4 regions of the Franconibacter pulveris genome follow, and region 4 is predicted to be linked to each of the others. Evidence: predicted binding sites of a transcription regulator. Region 4 holds the regulator's gene; each other region holds the start of a gene.
What was found. Region 4 encodes CRP, which controls carbon source genes, mostly activating them, when cyclic AMP is high. Its sites were predicted from a motif close to ATGTGANNNNNNTCACAT; they were not measured.
Positions count from the first base shown of each region.

Region 1: the regulator CRP is predicted to act here: its motif matches at 2,509-2,526, upstream of ACU4F7_RS21265 (PTS mannitol transporter subunit IICBA).
Region 2: the regulator CRP is predicted to act here: its motif matches at 2,563-2,580, upstream of focA (formate transporter FocA).
Region 3: the regulator CRP is predicted to act here: its motif matches at 2,449-2,466, upstream of deoC (deoxyribose-phosphate aldolase).

Region 1 is NZ_CM165555.1:4,510,165-4,514,999, forward strand. Features, by position in the region: gene selB (selenocysteine-specific translation elongation factor) at 1-46, opposite strand, end outside; gene selA (L-seryl-tRNA(Sec) selenium transferase) at 43-1,434, opposite strand; gene ACU4F7_RS21260 (glutathione S-transferase) at 1,557-2,165, opposite strand; gene ACU4F7_RS21265 (PTS mannitol transporter subunit IICBA) at 2,667-4,595, shown strand; gene mtlD (mannitol-1-phosphate 5-dehydrogenase) at 4,770-4,835, shown strand, end outside.
Region 2 is NZ_CM165555.1:1,586,212-1,591,046, reverse strand. Features, by position in the region: gene ACU4F7_RS07540 (DUF421 domain-containing protein) at 1-335, opposite strand, end outside; gene ycaO (30S ribosomal protein S12 methylthiotransferase accessory factor YcaO) at 474-2,237, shown strand; gene focA (formate transporter FocA) at 2,639-3,496, shown strand; gene pflB (formate C-acetyltransferase) at 3,548-4,835, shown strand, end outside.
Region 3 is NZ_CM165555.1:639,552-644,386, forward strand. Features, by position in the region: gene osmY (molecular chaperone OsmY) at 1-10, shown strand, start outside; gene ACU4F7_RS03145 (DUF1328 domain-containing protein) at 138-299, shown strand; gene ACU4F7_RS03150 (patatin-like phospholipase family protein) at 410-1,477, shown strand; gene ACU4F7_RS03155 (TatD family hydrolase) at 1,474-2,256, shown strand; gene deoC (deoxyribose-phosphate aldolase) at 2,687-3,466, shown strand; gene deoA (thymidine phosphorylase) at 3,522-4,835, shown strand, end outside.
Region 4 is NZ_CM165555.1:4,263,236-4,268,070, forward strand. Features, by position in the region: gene ACU4F7_RS20210 (YheU family protein) at 1-183, shown strand, start outside; gene ACU4F7_RS20215 (phosphoribulokinase) at 298-1,167, shown strand; gene ACU4F7_RS20220 (OsmC family protein) at 1,189-1,593, opposite strand; gene crp (cAMP-activated global transcriptional regulator CRP) at 1,902-2,534, shown strand; gene ACU4F7_RS20230 (YccS/YhfK family putative transporter) at 2,599-4,674, shown strand; gene argD (bifunctional acetylornithine/succinyldiaminopimelate transaminase) at 4,675-4,835, opposite strand, start outside.

The sequences.
Region 1 (4,835 bases), 250 kb from region 4:
GCGTGGTTTTGCCGTGGTCCACATGCCCGGCGGTGGCGATAATCATTGCAACAACATCTCCATCAGTCCCGCCTCATCTTCAAGGCAGCGTAAATCAAGCCATAAGCGGCCGTCATAAATGCGGCCGATTACCGGTTTTGGCAGCGCGCGCCAGCGCTCGGCCAGCGCGTTCAGACGACTGCCGCGCCCATCGCGCGGCGTAAAAGCCAGCGCCGCGCCCGGCAGCCGGTCAACCGGCAGCGAACCGCTGCCAATCTGCGACAGACAAGGCACCGCCTGGACGGTGAACTCCGCCTCATACCGCGCCTGCAAAGCTGGCAACAGCCGCCGCGCCTGCTCATTGATTGCGTCGGCGCTGCGGGTTAACAGGCGCAGCGTAGGCAGCGTTTCCGTCAGCGTTTCAGGGTGCAGATAAAGACGAAGCGTCGCCTCCAGCGCCGCCAGCGTCATCTTGTCGGCGCGCAGCGCGCGCTTGAGCGGGTGCGCCTGCAGACGTTCGATAAGTGCCCTTTTGCCGACGATGATTCCCGCCTGCGGGCCGCCGAGCAGCTTGTCGCCGGAAAAACTCACCAGGCTTACCCCCGCCGCGATAAGCGCCTGCGGCATCGGCTCTTTCGGCAGGCCGTACTCGCTTAAATCGATAAGTGAGCCGCTGCCGAGATCGGCAATCACCGGCACCCCAAGCTCTTCGCCGAGCGCCGCCAGTTCGGTCTCCTCCACCGCTTTGGTGAAGCCTTCAATAACGTAATTGCTGGTATGCACCTTCATCAGCAGCGCGGTATTTTCTCCCACCGCCTGGCGATAATCTTTCAGGTGCGTGCGGTTAGTGGCGCCCACTTCCACGAGCCTGCACCCCGCCTGGCGCATGACATCCGGAATACGGAACGCGCCGCCAATTTCCACCAGCTCGCCGCGGGAAACCACCACCTCCTGGCCTGCCGCCGTGGCGGCCAACATCAGCAGCACCGCCGCCGCGTTGTTATTGACGATACAGGCGTCTTCCGCGCCGGTGAGTTGACAAAGCAGGTCGGCCAGCGCCCGGTCGCGGTGGCCGCGTCCGGCGCCGTCGAGATCGTATTCCAGCGTAACGGGGGACTGCATCGCCTGCATAACGGCGTCTACCGCCGTCTGCGCCTGCAAAGCGCGGCCAAGATTGGTATGCAGCACCGTGCCTGAGAGGTTGTAAACCGGGCGTAGCGCGCTTTGCGTGCGGCTCTGGAGGCGAGCAACCGTCTCTTTCGCCCAGTCGGCGCACCAGTCGGGCAGCGTCTGGCTTTCGCGAATGGTCTGCCGCGCTTCATCCTGCAATGTGCGCAGGATACCCACGACCTGGCTGTGTCCGTAGCTGTCGAGCACGGGTTGAAACGCCGCAGCGCGCAGCAGCCGGTCCGTGGCGGGCAGCTGGCTGTAAAGTGAAGAAGTCTGGCTTGTCATGAAAAATGTAGGTTGGCTGAATTTAGCGCTAATCTACCACCAAATAACGGGAGATTCAGTTGCCGTAGCGCTTTACGCGAAGCCCGGCGCGTTTACGCCGGGAGGTAAGGGAAAGGAGAGCTTCAGGTTTTCGGCGGCTCGGTACGGGCGAAGCTTTCGCGCTGGAATAAGGTTTCCACCAGCTTTACCAGATGAGGTCGATTAACGCACCAGCCCGGCGAAACGCGGCGGAAGTTAAGATAGCCGATGGCGCAGCCTGCCGCGATGGTCGCGACAGAAAGGTTATCCGCGCTCAGCGTGCCGTTGGCGGCATGCTGCTCCAGCGCATCAAGCGCACGGCTGATTTTCTCCCGCTGGCGCAGCAGCTCCGTTTCCGACTGTTGCGCTGCCGGGCGCTGCAGTTCACGTACATGGACCAGCCCGGCGTCCATCACGCCATCGGCCAGCGCTTCCAGTTGACGCACTTTCAACGCCTCATGCGGGTCGCGCGGCAGCAGGGCTGGCTCAGCCTCGAGCAGTTCCAGGTATTCGGCGATAATCGACGAATCGAACCACTGCTCGCCGCTGTCGGTCACCAGCGCAGGCACCTTGCCTAACGGGTTGTATTGCGCCACTCCGCTTTGCTCCGCGTAAGGCGATTCATTAACAAACTCGAAGGTAATGCCTTTCTCCAGCAGAATGACCGAGATTTTCCGGACAAACGGGCTGGTGTAACTACCGATAAGCTTCATGGCCTGCTCCTTTATGCGTCAACGCCGACAGTGGCTAAGTATGGCTCAGGTTACGTTAAAAGCAGGCGGGCGGGAACGCGCTATACGGAGGCCGGGTACATGCGTAATAAAATTACAGCGCGGCAATGCGCCGCCAGGCAGTTTGCGGTCGATCACAGAGCATAAAAAGAAGGAAAAATCGCATGTGATTCAGATCACAAAATAAAAACAAAAACGCCACATAAAAATGTGACTATATTCACGTTTTCATCGTTTTTACGTTCATAAATTCGCCATCGTTCTTTTTTTACACGAATGTTTTGTGATGGACATCACTAAATAAGCCCCTGATACCCCTCGCTTCATGTGATATGGATCACACTTAAACCCACCATCTGGACAGTTGCCTTATTCGGTGCCAGATTCGCGTCATCCAGAGCATTCGGCCGGCTACCTCTGCCGCCACGTTAACAATAAACCTCGGGCTGCTGGCCTGCGCGTAACCATAAGAAGGGGTGTTTTATGTCATCCGATATCAAGATCAAAGTGCAAAGCTTTGGTCGTTTTCTCAGCAATATGGTAATGCCCAATATCGGCGCGTTTATCGCGTGGGGTATTATCACCGCATTATTTATTCCGACTGGGTGGCTGCCGAACGAGACGCTGGCGAAGCTCGTGGGTCCGATGATCACCTATCTGCTGCCCCTGCTTATCGGTTATACCGGCGGCCGTCTGGTTGGCGGCGACCGCGGCGGCGTAGTAGGCGCTATCACCACCATGGGCGTTATCGTTGGCGCCGACATGCCGATGTTCCTCGGCGCGATGATCGCCGGCCCGCTGGGCGGCTGGGCGATTAAACATTTCGACAGCTGGGTTGACGGCAAAATCAAATCCGGTTTCGAAATGCTGGTGAACAACTTCTCCGCTGGCATCATCGGCATGATCCTGGCGATTCTGGCGTTCCTTGGCATCGGTCCGGCTGTTGAAGTTCTCTCCAAAGCGCTGGCTGCGGGCGTAAACTTCATGGTGGTTCACGACATGCTGCCGCTGGCGTCCATCTTTGTTGAGCCGGCGAAAATCCTGTTCCTTAACAACGCCATCAACCACGGCATCTTCTCGCCGCTGGGCATTCAGCAGTCTCACGAACTTGGCAAGTCTATCTTCTTCCTGATTGAAGCTAACCCGGGTCCGGGGATGGGCGTGCTGCTGGCTTACATTTTCTTCGGTCGCGGCAGCGCTAAACAGTCTGCTGGCGGCGCGGCTATCATCCACTTCCTGGGCGGTATCCACGAAATTTACTTCCCGTACGTGTTGATGAACCCGCGTCTGCTGATCGCCGTTATTCTCGGCGGTATGACTGGCGTGTTCACCCTGAGCGTGCTGAACGGCGGCCTGGTTTCTCCGGCTTCTCCGGGTTCTATCCTGGCGGTGCTGGCGATGACCCCGAAAGGCGCTTACTTCGCGAACCTCGCGGCTATCTTTGCGGCCATGGCGGTTTCCTTCGTTATCTCCGCTATCCTGCTGAAAACCAGCAAGGTGAAAGAAGAAGACGATCTGGAAGCGGCGACCCGTCGCATGCACGATATGAAAGCGCAGTCCAAAGGCGCGACGGCAGCCACCCCGCTGGCGGCTGGCGACGTGAGTAACGACCTGAGCCACGTGCGTAAAATCATCGTCGCCTGCGACGCCGGTATGGGCTCCAGCGCCATGGGCGCGGGCGTGCTGCGTAAGAAAGTGCAGGATGCTGGCCTGAGCAATATCTCTGTCACCAACAGCGCGATTAACAGCCTGCCGTCGGACGTGGACGTGGTCATTACCCACCGCGACTTGACCGAGCGCGCTATGCGCCAGGCGCCGCAGGCGCAACACATTTCGCTGACCAACTTCCTCGACAGCGGCCTGTACACCAACCTGACCGAACGTCTGGTTGCCGCGCAGCGCCATACTGACAACGAAGCGAAAGTGCGCACCAGTCTGCAGGACAGCTTTGACGACAGCAGCAGCAACCTCTTCAGGCTGGGCGCGGAAAACATCTTCCTCGGCCGTACCGCGGCGACCAAAGAAGAAGCCATCCGTTTCGCAGGCGAGCAGTTGGTGAAAGGCGGTTATGTGCAGCCGGAATATGTTGAGGCGATGCTGGAGCGTGAAAAGCTGACCCCGACTTACCTTGGCGAGTCTATCGCCGTTCCGCACGGCACCGTTGAAGCGAAAGATCGCGTACTGAAAACCGGCGTCGTCTTCTGCCAGTATCCGCAGGGTGTACGCTTCGGCGAAGAAGAAGACGATATCGCCCGTCTGGTGATCGGCATCGCGGCGCGTAACAATGAACATATCCAGGTTATCACCAGCCTGACTAACGCGCTGGATGACGAGAGCGTAATTGAGCGTCTGGCGCACACCACCAACGTTCAGGAAGTGCTTGATCTGCTGGCCGGTAAAAAAGCGGCCTGATGTATCAGGGAGAGGGCGACGGCCCCTCTCCCTTTTAGCGTTGAAGGTTTTGCCTGCACCAGGGCAACCCTTCCCTCTCCCCCTCGGGAGAGGGCAAGGGAAAGGGAGTTTCTGCAACACCTCTTTCCCCAGCCCTCTCGGGCGAACGACTCAAGTTTAAGAAGGGTTCAGACAATGAAAGCATTACATTTCGGCGCAGGTAATATTGGACGTGGCTTTATCGGCAAACTGTTAGCGGAC
Region 2 (4,835 bases), 2.0 Mb from region 4:
ATGTTGCGCGGTTTTCCCTCAAGCAGATCTTCCATTTTTTCGCTGTGCGCCATCAGCCACATCGCCAGGCGATAAAGCAGGGCCAACGTGACGAAGACCACAAAAACCGGCACCATCGGCACGTCATCATAAAACGCCACGTCGCCTGCCGCCGAGCCAAGCGTCAGGATGATTAACACTTCGAACAGTGACATCTGGCGCACGCCGCGCCGTCCGGTAAGCTTGAGAAAGATAAAAACCAATATAAAGGTATAGAGACTGCGCAGCGCTACCTCGCCTAAAAATTCCAGCGGGGCTTTGTCCAGCGCCATTCGATGCAAGTCAAAAGCTTTCATATTTTATTGCCATAACAGTAGGTTACTTTACCCAAGCATAGCGCGAAGATTTATTTTTGCCTGCCTGCGGCCTGCGATAGCGCAAGTAAGGTAAAACCCGTATCATTGCGCGCTTTGCGTACGATAAAAGTGGATCCCATGACTCAAACCTTCATTCCCGGCAAAGACGCCGCTCTGGAAGACTCCATCGCTCGCTTCCAGCAAAAACTCACCGATCTCGGTTTTAATATCGAAGAAGCTTCGTGGCTCAATCCGGTGCCGAACGTCTGGTCTGTGCATATTCGCGATAAAGATTGCGCGCTGTGCTTCACCAACGGTAAAGGAGCGACAAAAAAAGCGGCGCTCGCCTCCGCCCTTGGCGAGTACTTTGAACGCCTCTCCACTAACTACTTTTTTGCAGATTTTTGGCTGGGCGACACGATCGCCAACGGCCCGTTCGTGCATTACCCGAACGAAAAATGGTTCGCTATTCCGCAGGACGACAGTCTGCCAGACGGGATACTGGACGCGCGCCTGCGTGATTTTTACGATCCGGAGAACGAACTGACCGCCAGCATGCTGGTGGATTTGCAGTCGGGTAATGAAGATCGCGGGATTTGCGCCCTGCCTTTTACGCGCCAGTCTGATGAAGAGACCGTCTATATTCCGATGAATATCGTGGGCAACCTTTATGTGTCTAACGGTATGTCGGCAGGCAACACGCGTAACGAAGCGCGCGTACAGGGACTTTCAGAAGTCTTCGAGCGCCATATCAAAAACCGCATTATCGCCGAGAGCATCAGCCTGCCGGAAATTCCCGCCGAGGTGCTGGCGCGTTATCCAGGCGTGGTTGCAGCAATAGAAAAATTAGAAGCCGAAGGCTTCCCGATTTTCGCCTACGACGGCTCGCTGGGCGGCCAGTATCCGGTTATCTGCGTCGTGCTGTTTAACCCGGCTAACGGTACTTGTTTCGCCTCTTTCGGCGCGCATCCTGATTTCGGCGTGGCGCTTGAACGTACCGTAACCGAGCTGTTGCAAGGCCGCAGCCTCAAGGATCTGGATGTCTTTACACCGCCGACATTTGATGATGAAGAAGTCGCTGAACATGCTAACCTCGAGACGCACTTCATCGACTCCAGCGGCCTGATTTCCTGGGATATGTTCAAGCAGGACGCCGATTATCCGTTCGTTGACTGGAGCTTCGCCGGCTCCACTGAAGAAGAATTCGCCACCCTGATGGCCATTTTCCAGGCGGAAGACAAAGAAGTTTATATCGCCGATTACGAGCACCTTGACGTTTACGCTTGTCGCATCCTCGTACCGGGCATGTCTGACATCTACCCTGCAGAAGATTTGCTGCTCGCTAATAACAGCATGGGCGCTCACTTGCGCGAAACGCTGCTCGCCCTGCCAGGCAGCGAGTGGGATAAAGAAGACTATCTGAACCTCATCGCGCAGCTTGATGAGGAAGGTCATGACGATTTTACTCGCGTGCGCGAACTGCTGGGTCTGGCGACCGGCAAAGATAACGGTTGGTACACATTGCGCATCGGCGAACTGAAAGCGATGCTGGCGCTGGCGGGCGGCGATATGGATCAGGCGCTGATCTGGACTGAATGGACTATGGAGTTTAATGCCTCTGTCTTTACCGCCGAGCGCGCTAATTACTACCGCTGCCTGCAAACTCTGTTGCTGTTGGCGCAGGAAGAAGATCGTGAGCCGCTTCAGTATCTGCATGCGTTTGAACGTATGTACGGCAAAGAGGCGGTAGAAGCGGCCAGCGCGGCGGTAAGCGGCGAAGCGCCTTTTTATGGCCTGCAGCCTGTTGACGCTGATTTGCATGCGTTCCCTGCGCATCAGGCGCTGCTCGCCGCTTATGAAAAATTACAGCGCGCTAAAGCATCTTACTGGAACGTTAATTGATATAACGCATATCTATAATGCTTTCATAAGCGTATGTTTAATTAATAAGACGGGGCAATTTTATTGCCCCGTTTTTTATTCTTATCGAAATTAATTCTTATGTAATTGTTAAGTTAAATTAAGGTGAAAAATTAATTTAACCAACGTGTCCTTTGTTACCTTTTTTCGTCAATACTACATATTGATTAACGATTTCAAAGGAGGCCGCAGAAAATAATTCAACTCTTATAATAATTTTTAAAATATTTTTTTATCAGGATAATCAATTAGTTAATCTGAAAATAGCCTATCCCCATGCTGTTTTCAGGCCTATAAACCTGGCGAGTTATGATCCACATCAAATTTTACTCTATAATGCTTTGTTAGTATCTCCTCGCCGACTGAATAAAGAGAGAGTTAGTGTGAAAGCTGACAACCCTTTTGATCTATTACTTCCAGCTGCGATGGCGAAAGTTGCCGAGGAGGCTGGTGTCTATAAAGCAACGAAACATCCGCTGAAAACCTTTTATTTGGCGATAACGGCAGGTGTCTTCATCTCCATTGCTTTTGTTTTCTATATTACCGCTACGACAGGCGCCGCCACGATGCCCTTTGGCATGGCGAAACTTATCGGCGGCATTTGTTTCTCACTTGGCTTAATTCTTTGTGTTATTTGCGGCGCCGATCTCTTTACCTCGACCGTTTTAATCGTGGTAGCGAAAGCCAGCGGCCGTATAACCTGGGGTCAACTGGCGCGCAACTGGTTAAACGTCTATATCGGCAACCTGATCGGCGCGCTTCTCTTTGTTCTTCTGATGTGGCTGTCGGGTGAGTATATGACCGCTAACGGCGCGTGGGGACTTAACGTCCTGCAGACGGCAGACCACAAATTGCATCACACCTTTATTGAGGCTGTGAGCCTCGGCATCCTGGCGAACCTGATGGTCTGCCTGGCGGTCTGGATGAGCTATTCCGGTCGCAGCCTCGTAGATAAAGCTTTCATTATGATTTTGCCGGTTGCCATGTTTGTAGCCAGCGGCTTCGAACACAGTATCGCGAATATGTTTATGATCCCGATGGGCATCGTTATTCGTGATTTCGCCAGCCCGGAATTCTGGACCGCCGTCGGTTCGTCTCCGGACCAATTTTCTCATCTGACTATCATAAATTTCATCGTGGATAACCTGATTCCGGTGACAATCGGTAATATTATCGGTGGTGGTTTATTAGTCGGATTGACGTACTGGGTCATTTATCTGCGTGGCGACGACCATCATTAATGGTCATTCCAGGCAGTAAATAAAAAATCCACTTAAGAAGGTAGGTGTAACATGTCCGAGCTTAATGAAAAATTAGCCACAGCCTGGGAAGGTTTTGCTAAAGGCGACTGGCAAAATGAAGTCAACGTACGTGACTTCATCCAGAAAAACTACACCCCGTACGAGGGTGATGAGTCCTTCCTGGCAGGTGCAACTGATGCAACTACCAAGCTGTGGGACAAAGTAATGGAAGGCGTCAAACTGGAAAACCGCACTCACGCGCCAGTCGACTTCGACACTTCTGTCGCCTCCACCATCACCTCTCATGACGCGGGCTATATCAACAAAGCCCTCGAAAAAATCGTCGGTCTGCAAACTGAAGCGCCGCTCAAACGCGCCATCATTCCGTTCGGCGGTATCAAAATGGTGGAAAGTTCCTGCAAAGCGTACGAACGCGAGCTGGATCCGGCACTGAAAAAAATCTTCACTGAATACCGTAAAACCCATAACCAGGGCGTATTCGACGTTTATACGCCGGATATCCTGCGCTGCCGTAAATCTGGCGTGTTGACCGGTCTGCCGGATGCCTATGGCCGCGGCCGTATCATCGGCGACTACCGTCGCGTTGCGCTGTACGGTATCGACTACCTGATGAAAGACAAATTCGCGCAGTTTGCTTCTCTGCAGCAGGATCTGGAAAACGGTGTAAACCTCGAAGCCACTATTCGTCTGCGTGAAGAAATTGCTGAACAGCATCGCGCTCTGGGCCAGATCAAAGAGATGGCGGCGAAATATGGTTGCGATATCTCCGGTCCGGCAACTAACGCGCAAGAAGCAGTACAGTGGACCTATTTCGGCTATCTGGCGGCGGTAAAATCTCAGAACGGTGCGGCAATGTCCTTTGGTCGTGTCTCCACCTTCCTGGATGTTTACATTGAGCGCGACCTGAAAGCAGGCAAAATCACCGAGCAAGACGCTCAGGAAATGATTGACCACCTGGTCATGAAACTGCGTATGGTTCGCTTCCTGCGTACTCCGGAATATGACGAGCTGTTCTCTGGCGACCCGATCTGGGCTACCGAGTCCATTGGCGGCATGGGCGTTGACGGCCGTACTCTGGTGACAAAAAACAGCTTCCGCTTCCTGAACACCCTTTACACCATGGGGCCGTCTCCGGAACCGAACATCACTATTCTGTGGTCTGAAAAACTGCCGCTGAATTTCAAAAAATTCGCTGCGAAAGTCTCCATCGACACCTCTTCTCTGCAGTATGAGAACGATGATCTGATGCGTCCGGACTTCAACAACGATGACTATGCTATCGCTTGCTGCGTAAGCCCGATGGTTGTTGGTAAGCAAA
Region 3 (4,835 bases), 1.1 Mb from region 4:
GAAGTCGTAACACCCCAGACCCACTCTCCCGGATGTGGCCGGGAGAGAAGGTAAGTATGACCACCAAGAAAACACCGTCAGTGGGTCAGACGCTCACTAAGAAGCGGTAAAGTTTAACTATGGTAAAGGAGAGTCTTATGTTTCGTTGGGGCATTATTTTTCTGGTTATCGCATTAATCGCCGCCGCTCTGGGCTTTGGTGGCCTGGCGGGTACGGCAGCAGGCGCTGCGAAGATCGTCTTCGTTGTGGGTATTATTCTGTTCCTGGTCAGTCTTTTCATGGGCCGTCGTCGTCCATAGTGTGATAAAACTGTAACAGGCAGACGGGAAGGCCAGTCTTTATGACTGGCTTTCACGCTTTGGGAGCAAAATAAGCGCCTTTAAGGGCGCGATAAAAAGCAGGTGGCAGGGTGGGACAACGTATTCCGGTAACGCTCGGCAACATTGCGCCGCTGGCGTTAAAGCCGTTTCGTCCCGGCAAGCTGGCTATCGTATGCGAGGGCGGCGGTCAGCGCGGGATCTTCACAGCCGGTGTGCTGGATGAGTTCATGCGCGCTGAATTTAACCCCTTCGACGCTTTCTACGGCACTTCCGCCGGCGCCCAAAATCTCTCTGCTTATGTCTGTAACCAGCCTGGCTATGCCCGGCGCGTCATTACACGCTACACCACAACCCGCGAATTTTTTGACCCCGTTCGTTTTGTACGGGGCGGCAACCTTATCGACCTCGACTGGCTTGTGGAGGCGACCTCAAGCAAAATGCCGTTGGCGATGGACAGCGCGGCGCGTTTGTTCGACGCGGGTAAAGAATTTTACATGTGCGCTTGTCGAAGCGACGACTATTCGCCCGGCTACTTTGCGCCGCAAAACCAGACATGGCTTGATATTATTCGCGCTTCCAGCGCCATACCGGGCTTTTATCGCACAGGCGTAATGCTGGATGGCGTAAGCTACCAGGATGGTGGCATTAGCGACGCTATTCCGGTGCAGGAAGCGGCGCGCAGAGGGGCAACCACCCTGGTGGTTATCCGCACTGTGCCTTCGCAAATGTATTACACCCCGCAGTGGTTTAAACGCATGGAGCGCTGGCTCACCGACAGCAGCCTGCAGCCGCTATTAAACCTGGTGCAGCACCATGAAACCAGCTATCGCGCCATTCAGGAATTTATTGAAAAGCCCCCCGGCAAGCTGCGTATTTTTGAAATATACCCGCCTAAACCGCTGATGAGCATGGCGCTTGGCAGCCGTTTGCCGGCGCTGATGGCGGATTATAAAACTGGCCGTCTGTGCGGGCGTTACTTCCTGGCGACAGTCGGTAAGCTTCTGACCTCGAAGCCGCCGCTGCATCGTCATCGGATGGCGACGCCGCCTACGCTCGTGGTGCCGCCAGCTACCGTTGCCAACGACGTGGTCGCTACGACGCCGCTTTTTGCGCCGGAGGCTAACGATGCGGCTTTTGATAACGAGGATCTGGCCTGATGCGGCGCTTTATCGACACCCATTGCCATTTTGATTTTGCGCCTTTTCCCGGCGACGAGGCGAGAAGCCTTGAGCAGGCGGCGCAGGCAGGCGTGGAGAAAATAATCTTACCCGCTATTGAAGCCGAGCGTTTCGCCACTGTGCTGTCGCTTGCTGAGGAGCATAAAGGCATTCATGCCGCGCTCGGTCTGCATCCCATCGTGATTTACAAACATAACGACGCGGCGCTGGCGTTGCTCGAACACCACTTGCAAAACCGGCCGCAGAAAATGGTGGCGATAGGCGAGATTGGCCTCGATCTCTATATGGAGAACCCGCTGTTTGAGCGCCAGGAAGCGATACTCGACGCGCAGTTGCAGCTGGCTAAACGGTATGAACTGCCGGTTATTCTTCACTCCCGCCGCACTCACGATAAGCTGGCGATGCATCTGAAGCGGCACGACCTGCCGCGTAAAGGGGTGGTGCACGGTTTCGCAGGCAGCCTGCAACAGGCGCAGCGTTTTGTTGAAATGGGCTATCGGATTGGCGTGGGCGGCACTATCACCTATCCCCGCGCCAGTAAAACACGCAACGTCATTGCGCAATTGCCGCTTTCAGCGCTGCTTCTGGAAACCGACGCGCCTGATATGCCGCTCAACGGGTTTCAGGGGCAGCCGAATCGTCCGGAACGAGTAAACGGCGTGTTTGACGTTCTTTGTGAGCTGCGCCCTGAGCCGCCTGAACTGATTGCCGACACCATTTTGCAAAATACTCTGCAATTATTCGATTTTCCCGCCTGAAATCCGGGTTTTTCTTCTCTCCTGTGAAGGTTGTTCGCCTGCGCGTAACGCGGGTTTGCTACGCTTCACTCTAACGGCGACAAACCGCTCGCTGCTGATGCATTTGTTATTATTATAACATTTGCCGTCCACTCAACCCGACGCAGGCGAGCAGGCTATTTTTAACACATGGCCCGTGTTCAGGCTGTCATAGTGTTATGTTTATCACATATAATGGTTGTACGAATGCAATCCATGCTTTTCAAATTGTGAAACGCAACACAAAATCATTTTCAGTGGTGATGTTAAAATTCTAACATCCCCTGTGGTGAACGGCGGTGAGAAGGATCTTAACGTGTTGGCGGTTAGCGCCACGCCTCTTCATGGAATCAAGCCCGCTCCAACGTGTTGAGTTTCTCCTCTGAGATACATTTTTTTGTTGGAGATTTTTATGACTGATTTGACCAAAAGCAGCCTGCGTGCGCTGCAACTGATGGATCTCACTACCCTGAATGACGACGACACCGACGAAAAGGTGATTGCGCTTTGTCATCAGGCGAAAACCCCGGTTGGCAACACCGCCGCCATCTGCATTTATCCGCGCTTTATTCCCATTGCTCGTAAAACCCTGAAAGCGCAGGGGACGCCGGATATTCGTATCGCGACCGTGACTAACTTCCCGCACGGCAACGACGACATTGAGATAGCGCTGGCGGAAACCCGTGCGGCCATCGCGTATGGCGCGGATGAAGTGGACGTCGTGTTCCCGTATCGCGCGCTTATCGCCGGTAATGAGCAGGTGGGTTTTGACCTGGTTAAAGCCTGTAAGGACGCGTGCGCGGCGGCTAAGGTGCTGTTGAAAGTGATCATCGAAACTGGCGAGCTGAAGGAAGAAGCGTTAATCCGCAAAGCGTCAGAAATCGCTATCAAAGCGGGCGCCGACTTCATTAAAACCTCTACCGGTAAAGTGCCGGTTAACGCCACGCCGGAAAGCGCCCGCATTATGCTGGAAACGATCCGCGATATGGGCGTTCAGGAAAGCGTAGGTTTCAAACCGGCGGGCGGCGTGCGCACGGCGGAAGACGCGGCTAAATACCTGGCGGTGGCGGATGCGCTTTTCGGCGCTGACTGGGCCGATGCCCGTCACTACCGTTTCGGCGCTTCCAGCCTGCTGGCAAGCCTGCTGAAAGCGCTCGGCCACGGCGACGGCAAAAGCGCCAGCCAGTACTAATCTCTTCTGCGGCGGGTCACCGCCGTTTTTAACCTGATGACGTCAGGGGGTTACCTTGTTTCTCGCACAAGAAATTATTCGAAAAAAACGCGATGGCCAGCCGCTGAGCGATGAAGAGATTCGCTTTTTTATCAACGGCATTCGCGATAACACGGTTTCCGAAGGGCAAATCGCCGCGCTGGCGATGACCATTTTCTTTCACGATATGACGATGCCTGAACGCGTATCGCTGACCATGGCGATGCGAGACTCAGGAACCGTGCTGGAGTGGAAGAGCCTCAACCTGAATGGCCCGATTGTCGATAAACACTCGACTGGCGGCGTGGGCGATGTCACTTCGCTGATGCTCGGTCCGATGGTGGCGGCCTGCGGCGGCTACATTCCCATGATTTCCGGGCGCGGCCTTGGCCATACCGGCGGCACGCTCGACAAGCTGGAAGCCATTCCTGGCTTCGATATTTTCCCGGATGACAACCGCTTTCGTCAGATTATTAAAGAGGTCGGCGTGGCGATTATCGGCCAGACCAACTCGCTGGCGCCTGCCGACAAGCGCTTTTACGCCACCCGCGACATTACCGCCACGGTCGATTCTATTCCGCTTATTACTGGCTCTATCCTTGCGAAAAAGCTCGCTGAGGGGCTGGACGCGCTGGTCATGGATGTGAAGGTCGGCAGCGGGGCGTTTATGCCGACCTGGGAGCTTTCAAAAGAGCTGGCGGAAGCGATTGTCGGTGTCGCCAACGGCGCGGGCGTGCGCACCACGGCGCTGCTCACCGACATGAACCAGGTGCTGGCTTCCAGCGCCGGTAATGCGGTGGAAGTGCGTGAAGCGGTGCGCTTCCTGACCGGCGAGTACCGCAATCCCCGTCTGTATGAAGTGACCATGGCGCTGTGCGTGGAGATGCTCATCTCCGGCCAGCTTGCGAAAGACGAAGCCGATGCGCGCGGCAAGCTTCAGGCGGCGCTGGATAACGGCAGCGCGGCGGAAATCTTCGGCCGTATGGTCGCGGCGCAGAAAGGGCCGGGCGATTTTATTGAACATTACGATCGCTACCTGCCGACCGCGATGTTGAGCAAAGCGGTTTACGCCGATCGCGCCGGTTTCGTCAGCGAAATGGACACCCGCGCGCTCGGTATGGCGGTGGTTTCCATGGGCGGCGGTCGTCGCCAGGCCTCAGACCGCATTGACTACAGCGTCGGCTTCACCGACATGGCGCGCCTTGGCGAGAAGGTCGATGGCGAGCGTCCACTGGCTATCATTCACGCCAGCAGTGAAGCGAACTGGAAACAGGCGGCGGAAGCGGTAAAAGCGGCAATCAAAATTAACGATGCCGCACCGGAAAGCTCGCCGGTTGTCTATCGCAGAATC
Region 4 (4,835 bases):
CTGGACAACCTGATTGAAGCGTTTGTCTTGCGCGAAGGCACCGATTATGGTGAACATGAACGTTCGCTCGAACAAAAAGTGGCCGATGTTAAGCGGCAATTACAGAACGGCGAAGCCGTTCTGGTGTGGTCTGAACTGCACGAAACGGTCAATATCATGCCGCGCGGGCAGTTCCGTGGCTGATGGTCAGCCTGGCTTTTTGTCAGGCTGACGCCAGAGCGAAGCAGACTATTCCGCCAGCGCCGGAACGCTGGCGTCAGTGGCGTACCTTTTTCGCGTATCCATGGAGTTCTCGCTATGTCATCAAGACACCCGGTTATCGCCGTTACAGGTTCCAGCGGCGCAGGCACGACCACCACCAGCCTTGCGTTTCGTAAGATCTTCGCTCAACTACACCTTCATGCCGCGGAAGTGGAAGGCGACAGCTTTCACCGCTATACGCGCCCGGAAATGGATATGGCTATCCGCAAGGCGCGCGATTTAGGCCGGCATATCAGCTATTTTGGCCCCGACGCCAACGACTTTGGCCTGCTTGAACAAACCTTTATCGAGTATGGCCGCAGCGGCCAGGGGAAATCGCGCAAATACCTGCATACCTATGATGAAGCGGTGCCGTGGAACCAGGTGCCGGGCACCTTTACGCCCTGGCAGCCGCTGCCGGAGCCTACCGACGTGCTGTTTTATGAAGGGCTGCACGGCGGCGTGGTCACGCCGCATCACAACGTGGCGCAGCATGTAGATTTGCTGGTGGGCGTAGTGCCTATCGTCAACCTTGAGTGGATCCAAAAGCTGATTCGCGATACCAGCGAGCGAGGGCATTCACGCGAGGCGGTGATGGATTCCGTGGTGCGATCAATGGAAGATTACATTAACTACATCACGCCGCAGTTTTCCCGCACCCATATTAATTTCCAGCGCGTGCCGACGGTGGATACGTCTAACCCCTTCGCGGCGAAAGGCATTCCTTCGCTCGATGAAAGCTTTGTGGTTATCCACTTTCGCAACCTTGAAGGGATTGATTACCCCTGGCTGCTCGCCATGCTTCAGGGTTCTTTCATTTCTCACATCAATACGCTTGTCGTTCCCGGCGGCAAGATGGGGCTGGCGATGGAATTAATTATGCTGCCGCTGGTGCAGCGATTGATGGAAGGGAAAAAAATTGAATAAGGCGGCTGACGCCGCCCCGCGTCAGGCTTCCACCACTTCATAAGAGTGGGTGATGTTGACCGCTTTGCCGAGCATCAGCGCCACAGAGCAATATTTCTCAGCGGAGAGATCCACCGCGCGCGCCACAGCCGCCTCCTTCAGCGCCTTACCCGTTACGATAAAGTGCAGGTTAATGTGAGTGAACAAACGCGGCGCCTCTTCGCGGCGTTCTGAGGTCAGTTTCACTTCGCAATCCTGAACGTCATGACGCCCTTTTTGCAAAATAGACACCACGTCGATAGCGCTGCAACCGCCTGCCGCCATCAGCACCATTTCCATCGGGCTTGGCGCTTTATCGCCGGAATTACCGTCCATCAGGATTTGGTGCCCTGAAGCGGATTCGCCCAGAAACGTCAATCCCTCAACCCACTTTACTCGTGCCTGCATAATCATCACTCCGATGTATAAAAATTTTTGACAGATTACGCGCCAGTTACGAAAGAGGCAACGGAAGGGCGACCTGCGTCAAGCTGAAACGAGACAATAGAAGACACCCATGAAAAGCTATGCTAAAACAGTCTGGATGCTGCGGCGATACATTGATGTTATGCATGTATGCAGAGGACAAGACAATTTACCGGCTGCGACGACATGGACAGCCAACTTCCCGGGATGCGGGAAGATAATGATTGCAAAGCCAGATGGGGGACCCGCGCCCCGTCTTTGGAGCCAGTTTAAACAGAGGATAACAGCGCATGGTGCTTGGCAAACCGCAAACAGACCCGACTCTCGAATGGTTCTTGTCACATTGCCACATTCATAAGTACCCATCGAAGAGCACGCTGATTCACCAGGGTGAAAAAGCGGAAACGTTGTATTACATCGTTAAAGGCTCAGTGGCAGTGCTGATCAAAGACGAAGAGGGCAAGGAGATGATCCTCTCGTATCTGAATCAGGGAGACTTTATCGGCGAACTGGGCCTGTTTGAAGAGGGCCAGGAGCGCAGCGCCTGGGTTCGCGCCAAGACTGCTTGCGAAGTCGCCGAGATTTCCTATAAGAAATTCCGCCAGCTTATCCAGGTGAACCCGGACATCCTGATGCGCCTCTCTTCGCAGATGGCGCGTCGTCTGCAAGTCACCTCTGAAAAAGTCGGCAACCTGGCGTTCCTCGACGTGACGGGCCGCATCGCCCAGACGTTGCTCAACCTGGCGAAACAGCCGGACGCCATGACCCATCCCGACGGCATGCAAATTAAAATCACCCGTCAGGAAATCGGCCAGATTGTGGGTTGCTCCCGCGAAACCGTCGGTCGCATCCTGAAAATGCTCGAAGATCAAAACCTGATCTCCGCGCACGGTAAGACCATCGTGGTTTACGGCACCCGCTAAACCGCCATAAAAAAACGGCGTGTCGCTTCGGTAACACGCCGTTTTTGTTTCTACACTTACCTCTATGTTTCGCCGTCTCATTTATCACCCGGAAGTGAACTACGCCCTGCGTCAGACGCTGATCCTGTGTCTGCCGGTGGCGGTTGGGTTGCTGCTGGGCCATCTGCAACAGGGCCTGCTTTTTTCGCTGGTGCCTGCCTGCTGCAACATCGCCGGGCTCGACACGCCCCACAAGCGCTTTTTCAAACGTCTGGCGGTCGGCGCTTCGCTCTTTGCCGTCAGCAGTTTTACCGTGCAACTGTTACTGGCGAACAATCTGCCGCTGCCGCTTATCTTTTTAGGCATGGCGCTGCTGCTTGGCGTGACGGCGGAGATAAGCTCGCTGCATGCCCGGTTGCTGCCCGCTTCGCTTATCGCCGCCATTTTTACGCTAAGCCTCGCGGGGAACATGCCAGTCTGGGAGCCTATCCTGCTCTATATTTTCGGCACGCTCTGGTACGGGCTGTTTAACTGGTTCTGGTTCTGGCTGTGGCGCGAGCAGCCGCTTCGCGAGTCGCTAAGCCTGCTGTATCGCCAGTTGGCGGACTATTGCGAAGCGAAATATAACCTGCTGACGCAGCATACCGACCCGGAAACTGCCCTGCCCCCGCTGCTTACGCATCAACAAAAAGTAGTGGACCTTATCAGCCAGTGCTATCAACAGTTGCACATGCTGGCGGCCGGGAAACAGAGCGGCTATAAGCGTCTGCTGCGCACCTTCCAGATGGCGCTGGATTTGCAGGAGCATATTTCGGTCAGCCTGCATCAGCCGGAGGAGGTGCAAAAGTTGGTGGAGCGCAGCCACGCCGAGGCGGTGATCCGCTGGAACGCACAGACCATTAGCGCGCGCCTGCGCGTTATGGCCGACGACATCCTCTACCATCGCTATCCGCAGCGTTTCGCCATGGATAAGCAAATCGCCGCGCTGGAGAAAATCGCCCGTCAGCACCCGGACAACCTTGTCGGTCATTTCTGCGAATACCACTTCAGCCGCATCGCCCGCATCCTGCGCACCCAGCGTCCGCTCTATGCCCGCGACCTGATGGCCGACCGGCAGAAACGGCTGCCGCTATTCCCGGCGCTGAAAAGCTACCTTTCGCTCAAATCCGCCGCTCTGCGCAACGCCGCGCGGCTGGGAGTGATGCTGAGCATCGCAAGCCTCGTCGGCAACGCATTCCATCTGCCAAAACCGTACTGGATCCTCATGACCGTGATGTTTGTGACGCAGAATGGCTACGGGGCGACGCGGGTGCGCATTCTCCAGCGAGCGGCCGGCACGCTGGCGGGGTTAATCATCGCGGGCGTCACGCTGCACCTGCATGTGCCGCAGGGCTACATGCTGCTGGTGATGCTGGCTATCACGCTGATTAGCTACCTTATCATCCGCAAAAACTACGGCTGGGCGATGATTGGCTTCACGGTGACGGCGGTTTACTCCTTACAGCTGCTGTCGCTGAACGGCGAACAGTTTATCGTCACCCGGCTTATCGACACGTTGATTGGTTGCTTTATCGCTTTCGGCGGTATGGTCTGGCTGTGGCCGCAATGGCAAAGCGGGCTGCTACGCCAGAACGCCCACGACGCGCTGGAGGCGGACCAGGAGGCGCTGCGCCTTATCCTGAGCGGCGACCCGCAGCCTGCGCCGCTTGCCTGGCAGCGGATGCGCGTCAACCAGGCGCATAACGCACTTTATAACTCGCTGAACCAGGCGATGCAGGAACCTGGCTTCAACGCCCACTACCTGGATGATATGAAGCTTTGGGTTACGCACAGCCAGTTTATCGTTGAGCATATCAACGCCATGACGACGATGGCGCGCGAGCACCATATGCTGACGCCGGAACTGGCGGCGCGTTATCTGGAGTCCTGTGAAATTGCGTTGCAGCGCTGCCAGCAACGGCTGGAATATGATGCGCCGGGGGAATCCCACGACGCGAACATTCTGGAGGGGCCAGAGACGCTGCCGGATACTGCGTTGAGCGTCATGGAACAGCATGTGCACCGTATTCTCGGCCACCTGAACACCATGCACACAATCTCTTCGGTGGCATGGCGTCAGCGGCCGCATCACGGCATCTGGCTTAAGCGCCGTCTGGGCTGATTAGCCTGTTACGCGCGCTACGGCTTTCGCGAAGCGCGCCATCCCTTCGTCGATATCCTCGCTTTCCACTACCAGCGACGGCGCGAAGCGCATCACATCCGGCCCGGCGTTCAGCACCATCAGCCCTTCACTGGCGGCGGCGTAGAGGAAATCCCGCGCAC